Regions from separate parts of the Paenibacillus sp. J22R232 genome, predicted to be linked through region 2. Evidence: riboswitches for the same ligand, from Rfam matches in the RefSeq annotation. Region 2 holds a riboswitch; each other region holds the start of a gene.
What was found. A riboswitch is a leader RNA that binds a small molecule or an ion and turns the genes downstream of it on or off. The one in region 2 is predicted to bind thiamine pyrophosphate.
Positions count from the first base shown of each region.

Region 1 (2,263 bases), on a different contig from region 2:
TTATTTTGAAGAGCTGCCCTTTAACCAGCATCACCGCTTCGAGTACCGTACGTCCGAGCTGATTGGGGAGCTCGTACAATATTATGCTATCGAGGCTGTATACGGCCAAAATATTTATGATGATTCCTTGTTTCCTACGATGCGTTGGCTGCGCGAAGCGCACGGTTTGGCACCTGGGCGGGCAGCTGTGTACAAACGGGAATGGAATCCGCATGAGCTGATTCCGCTGCATGAGCTGAAGAGCGCAGAGCCGATGTACGTCGTAGCGGTATGCAAAAAGAACAAATGCCCGCAGGACTGATTTTATGCTTTTCAAAAAAAACTAGCGGTATGGATAGGTTTTGCTATACAATTGAAAGTATTGACGTAACCGAATATGTTCCGGGGAGCTGGTTAGGCCGGCTGAGAGGGAATTATCTGTACAATTCCGACCCGTTAAACCTGATCTGGATAATGCCAGCGTAGGGACAGAAGCTCTGTTTGCCAGGCAGGCTGGATCGAGAAGATCGAGCATTGGCCATTTGCAAGCAGCTGCACAGCCGATTATATGGCGTCCTCCGGATTGGGAGGACGCTTTTTTTGATAGATAAGCATGTATATGTTTTCACAAATCAATGTGCTTATCTATCTCCGCGAAACGACTGCTTTGCCACGGAGGACGGCGACAGCCGTTTGCGCTTGACGCATAGGAAAGGATATGCGTTTGTTCATCCTTTCTCTATACGTTTCGCGGAAACGATGGCATCTATTGAAAGGAAGCCGTCAGGCGTTTCTTCTTATTGCCTAATGAATGGCGCAGCTAGGGCACCGGATACGGAAAGGGTTCGTCATGATTGGCAAATAGGAGCAATGAGAGGGGAACAAAGACATCATGATGTTGAAAAAGGCAGGCAGAATGTCGTGGAGAATGGCAGGCGCCATGCTCGTTATCGTAGTGGCGCTGGCGGGCTGCGGATCGAACGGAAACGCGCCGGCAGCAAGCGAGGAACCAAATGGGCAAGGCGGGGCGGCGGACAAGCCGCTGGAGAAGATACAGGTCGTTCTTGACTGGACGCCGAACACGAATCATACCGGACTATATGTCGCCAGAGATAAAGGCTTTTTCAAAGAACAGGGGCTTGATGTAGAAATTATCCAGCCCGGCCAAAGCGGAGCCGATCAAATGGTCGCGTCAGGCAGCGTGCAGTTCGGCGTGAGCTACCAAGAGTCCATTACGATGGCCCGGATCGCAGGCGTGCCGCTCGTGTCGCTCGCAGCGGTTATTCAGCACAATACTTCAGGCTTCGCATCGCCGCTTGCCAAGGGCATTGATTCGCCAGAGAAATTCGAAGGGAAAACCTACGGCGGCTGGGGAGCTCCCGTTGAGGAGGCTGTCATTCAGTCGCTTATGCAGGAGAAGGGCGCTGACGTGGGCAAGGTCAACATGATCAGCATCGGCGACAGCGATTTTTTCACGGCGGTCAAGCGCGATATTGATTTTGCCTGGATTTATTATGCATGGACAGGCGTAGAGGCAGAGCTTCGCGGCGAGAAAATCAACATGGTATATTTGACGGATTACAGCGACAAGCTGGATTATTATACGCCGGTGCTCTCGACGAGCGAAGCGATGATCAAGGATAAGCCGGATATTGTTAAAGCGTTCACGGCCGGTGCAGCGAAGGGGTACCAATTCGCGATTGACAATCCGGACGATGCAGCGGAGATTCTCATAAAAGCCGAGCCGGATTTGAACGCGGAGCTTGTGCGGGCAAGCCAGAAGTGGCTCAGTCCGAAATATCAGGATGATGCGCCGCGTTGGGGCGAGCAGAAGCTCAGCGTATGGGAAAACTACGCAAGCTGGATGCTCGAGCACAAGCTGCTGGAGAAGGAGCTTGAGGCGGACAAAGCTTTCACGAACGATTTTTTGCCGGAATAAAAGCAGGAGCTTGCAGGGAAGGCAGCGCATATAACGGTGACGACCATAAAGAGAAAGAAGGAATTCAGATGGCAAACGCACTCGTAAGCATTCAAATATTACCGACGACGCCAGGCGGGGAGAGTGTTATCCCTTACGTAGACCGGGCAATCGAGATCATTAAAGCGGCAGGCGTGCCGTACCGCGTTGCGCCGCTTGAGACGACCATGGAGGGCGAACTCGGCCATTTGCTGAGCGTGGTGCAGACGATGAGCGAAGCGATGGCGGAGATGGGCTGCCCTTCGGTCATTTCGCAGGTCAAAATCTATTATAATCCAGCAAACGGCGCTTCGATGGGAAGATTGC
Region 1 is NZ_JBWDNK010000001.1:479,490-481,752, forward strand. It holds gene AC0YN3_RS02300 (methyltransferase domain-containing protein) at 1-301, shown strand, start outside; TPP riboswitch at 373-485, shown strand; gene AC0YN3_RS02305 (ABC transporter substrate-binding protein) at 872-1,918, shown strand; gene AC0YN3_RS02310 (thiamine-binding protein) at 1,987-2,263, shown strand, end outside.
Region 1: linked by a shared signal. The riboswitch ahead of AC0YN3_RS02305 (ABC transporter substrate-binding protein) and the one ahead of thiC (phosphomethylpyrimidine synthase ThiC) in region 2 are both predicted to bind thiamine pyrophosphate.

Region 2 (2,263 bases):
GTCAAGTTCGTGCCTTACGTTCCTTACACCGAGGTTGCCGGTTGGATGCTGTCAGCAGACGTAGTTGTCGTTCCCTCGGGAGCAAGGGAGGCATTCGGCTTAGTCAACGTGGAGGCGATGTCCTGCGGCGTTCCCGTTGTTGCGACCCGCGCTGGCGGCATGAAAGAAATTATCCGTAACGGGGATACCGGTTATCTTGTTAATCCGCATCATGTCGAGCGTGAACTGAGAGAACGGCTCCATGAGCTGCTGCGCGACAAGCAGCTGCGGCAGAAAATGGGCAGACGCAGCAGGGAACGCGTGGAGCAGACCTTTACATGGCGCCATACGGCGGATCGATGGGTAAAGCTGCTTAAGGAAAGCGGTCTATAGCTTCCACATTCAAAGCTTTTTGGAAAATAGAGGGTTGACACCGTTCTTGCCGAAACGTTATAGTCAAACAAGGAAATCCACTAGGGGCGCCGTCATGGCTGAGATAAAGCGAATTGCTTTGGTCCCTTTGAACCTGATCTGGGTTATGCCAGCGTAGGAAAGTGGAATTGTGCGTTTATGAAACAGCGCGTGAAAGCTCTGCTTGGCAAGGGGTCGATTTATCGGCTTGTTTTTGAAATATAGGAACGTATATCCTTAGGCTATACGTTCTCTATATTTCTCGAATCGAAACGCGCCGCGCCGCCAAAGCACGGCGATAGCCGTTTCACCTTGCTCAGCCAAGTAGAGAGGTGTCTGCTCCTAGAAATTTCGGAGGGACCGCACACGTTTGACGACACACTTCGACCGCTCCTTTGCTGGGGCGGTTTTTTTGTGCTTGTATGCCTGCAGCAGCTCCGAATAGGAGAAAGCCAGGCAGGCGAACATGAATCGCTTCAGCGTAGGATGCATGTGCACCGATTTGCAGCGGCGGTATTTTTAAGCTTTCTTATATGCTCGTATATGCCACCAGGGGAACCTGAATTGATTTCACTTGGGAGGTTATTTATTCATGGCAATTGAAATGGGACCGCTGCCAGGCAGCCGCAAAGTGTATGTTACGGGATCAAAGGCAGGTATTCGCGTTCCGATGAGGGAAATCGCGCTCTCGTCCAGCGCGGCAAGAAACGGTAAGGAGCTGCCGAATGGACCGGTTAGGGTCTATGATGCAAGCGGCCCTTATACGGACGAAAGCTACGACGCTGACGTGAGGCGGGGGCTGCCGGCACTGCGCAACGAATGGATATGCTTGCGCGGCGACGTGGAGCCGTATGAAGGCAGGTGCATAAAGCCGGAGGACAACGGGTTCATGTCGGAGAAGCGCGTGATGGAGCGCGGGGCAGAAAAGTTTCCCGGGCTGTCGGGAAGACCTCTGCGGGCAAAAGCCGGGCATAACGTCACGCAGCTTCATTACGCACGCAAAGGCATCGTCACTTCTGAAATGGAATATATCGCTATTCGCGAAGGAATGGATCCAGAGGTGATTCGCAGTGAAGTAGCAGCAGGGAGAGCGATTATCCCTTCCAACATTAATCATCCGGAGAGTGAGCCGATGATTATCGGCCGGCATTTTCACGTAAAGATCAATGCCAATATCGGGAATTCGGCCGTAGCCTCTTCTATCGAGGAGGAAGTGGAGAAAATGACATGGGCAACGCGGTGGGGCGCGGATACGGTCATGGACTTGTCCACAGGCCAAAATATTCATACCACAAGGGAGTGGATCATCCGGAACTCACCGGTGCCCGTGGGCACAGTGCCGATCTATCAAGCATTGGAGAAAGTGAATGGGAAAGCCGAGGCGCTGAGCTGGGAAGTATTCCGAGACACGCTGATTGAGCAAGCGGAGCAGGGTGTTGATTATTTCACGATCCATGCGGGCGTACTGCTTCGTTACATTCCGCTAACAGCTAAACGAATGACGGGAATCGTGTCCAGAGGCGGATCGATTATGGCTGCTTGGTGCCTTGCTCACCATAAGGAAAATTTCCTGTATACGCATTTTGAAGAGATTTGCGTGATTATGAGAGCATATGACGTGTCCTTCTCGCTAGGAGACGGGCTGCGCCCAGGCTCGATTGCCGATGCCAATGATGCAGCCCAGTTCGCTGAGCTGGACACGTTGGGCGAGCTCACCCGCATTGCCTGGAAGCATGACGTGCAGGTCATGGTAGAAGGACCCGGCCATGTGCCCATGCATTTGATCAAAGAAAATATGGATCGTCAGCTCGAGGTGTGCAGCGAAGCTCCCTTCTATACGCTAGGCCCGCTAACCACGGACATTGCTCCAGGC
Region 2 is NZ_JBWDNK010000013.1:55,109-57,371, forward strand. It holds gene AC0YN3_RS26425 (glycosyltransferase family 4 protein) at 1-372, shown strand, start outside; TPP riboswitch at 445-549, shown strand; gene thiC (phosphomethylpyrimidine synthase ThiC) at 983-2,263, shown strand, end outside.

Region 3 (2,263 bases), on a different contig from region 2:
GGATGGCTCATAGCCAAGAATGCTTGCAACCGCGGTGATGAACTCGCCTTTTGTAACCGTTCCGCTCAGGCTCACATCGAATTTTTCATTCAAAAATTGCTTATACTGCGCGGCTCCATCCGCTTGCGTTGCGACAGCAGCCGTTGCCGACGCGGTTACCGCTGGAGATGCCGCAAACGCGGTCGCTTGCGTGAACAGCAGGGAAGAGGATAAAAGGAATGTAGCCAGCAGCTTCGTGTACTTGGGTTGTGCAATTCTCATGAATATGACCTCCACGTGGATGTAATTCCGATCAAATTAATCGGGAATATGTAATGTCACATAGTATACCAACAGAAAAACAAGAGTGTCAACATATATTTACGTACGGTTAATAATCCGAATAGAGGTTGTTGTCGTCAGCGATGCTCTGAATATCCTCCGAGCTTATGCTGATATACCCATACCCTTCTGCCTGCTGCTTTTTCAACGCCCTCTGTTTGAAAAACTTCGGGCTTCCTTCGCCTGCATCCTCATCGTACACAAGCAGAATGCCATCCGTCTTGCGAAAGAGCAGCTCGTCCCTTGCCGTGAACTGCCATATGCCGTTATAGGGCTGATTGCTGACGGAAGCATAATAATCAACGCCTTTTAATACCTCATGGTAAAACTCTTTTTTATCGTCCTTCCACTTCTCTTCCGGATTGCTATAAGCCGAAATAATAGATAGTCGCAAATTCGGATAGAGCTCCTTTAGCGCGATCACGACCTCGCAAGCCCACAAGTCCACGCCATACTGTCCTGGCGTTATGACCCATTCCAGCCCATCCTCTATAAGCGGTACAAGCTTGCCCATCAGCGCTTTCTTAATATAAACGATGCCCTCGTGCTTTTGGTTGAAAATATTGAGCTCATGGGCGCGATAACCAGTAACGAGTAAATTTTTCATCGATTCAACGCCTTTTCGGATAATTATGGTTTACATCTCTCAAGTGTATGCTATAGTAGAAAAAAAACAAACCGAATATCGACCTGAATCTTTCACTAGGGGAGCCTTGCGGCTGAGATGGAGCATCTGCTCCGGACCCTCGGAACCTGATCTGGATTATTCCAGCGGAGGGAAGTGGAGCAGACGCATTCATGCATGTGCGAGAGGCCATGTTGAACGTTAGACCCGCTCATTTCCTTCTGGGAATCAGCGGGTCTTTATTGTTTTATTAAGCTGAGAATGCTTTGGCTAATTGAGATACATGGGAGATGAGTTCATGACGCGGTACAAAGCGCTGACGATCGCCGGTTCAGACAGCGGCGGCGGAGCAGGCATTCAGGCCGATCTAAAAACCTTTCAAGAGCTCGGCGCCTACGGTATGTCTGTCATTACCGCCATTACGGCCCAAAATACGCTTGGCGTGCAAGGCGTATACCCCCTAGAAGCTGCGGCCATTGAGAAGCAGCTCGATTCCATTGGCGAGGATTTAACGCCTGCCGCAATCAAAACAGGCATGCTGTTCAGCAGTGAGATCATTGAGATCGTTGCTGCCAAGATTAAGCAATATGACTGGCAGAATCTAATCATTGACCCCGTAATGGTAGCCAAAGGCGGGTCCGCCCTGCTCCAGCAAGAGGCCGTGCGAACTCTCATCAAACAGCTGGTCCCGCTTGCGCTCGTTACGACGCCGAATATCCCTGAAGCGGAGCTTCTCGCCAAAATGCCCATTCGGACGCTTAGCGACCGTGAAGAGGCTGCCCGGACGATCTACCAAATGGGCTCCCGCTGCGTGGTCATTAAAGGCGGGCACGATGCTCCGAATGAACGAATTGTCGATCTTCTATATGACGGAGAACGGTTTATGTACCTGGAGAGCAAACGCATCGACACCCGCCATACGCATGGCACGGGCTGCACCTTCTCCGCAGCGATAACTGCCGAGCTAGCGCAAGGCAAATCGGTACCGGAGGCGATCCGAACCGCCAAAGCGTTCATTCAAGCGGCCATTGAGGACCAGCTTGGGTTTGGCGGCGGACACGGTCCGACGAACCATTTTGCTTATCGGCGCAAACAAGAGGAAGCAGGTTATATGGCAAAATAGCCGCATGAAAAACGGGTGTCTCGATGAGACACCCGTTGCTTAATCAAATGGACTGCTGCTTGGCTTGCTAAGCGGTTCATGGCCAGCTTCTAATTCATTCGCAGGACCAGGAAGCTGCTTGCAGTCGTCTCCTGCGCTGCCATTGGCAATACTAGGATCATAAAGCTGTCCGATTACAGATTCTATTTCGCTTT
Region 3 is NZ_JBWDNK010000005.1:492,116-494,378, forward strand. It holds gene AC0YN3_RS18925 (hypothetical protein) at 1-261, opposite strand, end outside; gene AC0YN3_RS18930 (SLOG family protein) at 371-928, opposite strand; TPP riboswitch at 1,016-1,118, shown strand; gene thiD (bifunctional hydroxymethylpyrimidine kinase/phosphomethylpyrimidine kinase) at 1,245-2,069, shown strand; gene AC0YN3_RS18940 (hypothetical protein) at 2,109-2,263, opposite strand, start outside.
Region 3: linked by a shared signal. The riboswitch ahead of thiD (bifunctional hydroxymethylpyrimidine kinase/phosphomethylpyrimidine kinase) and the one ahead of thiC (phosphomethylpyrimidine synthase ThiC) in region 2 are both predicted to bind thiamine pyrophosphate.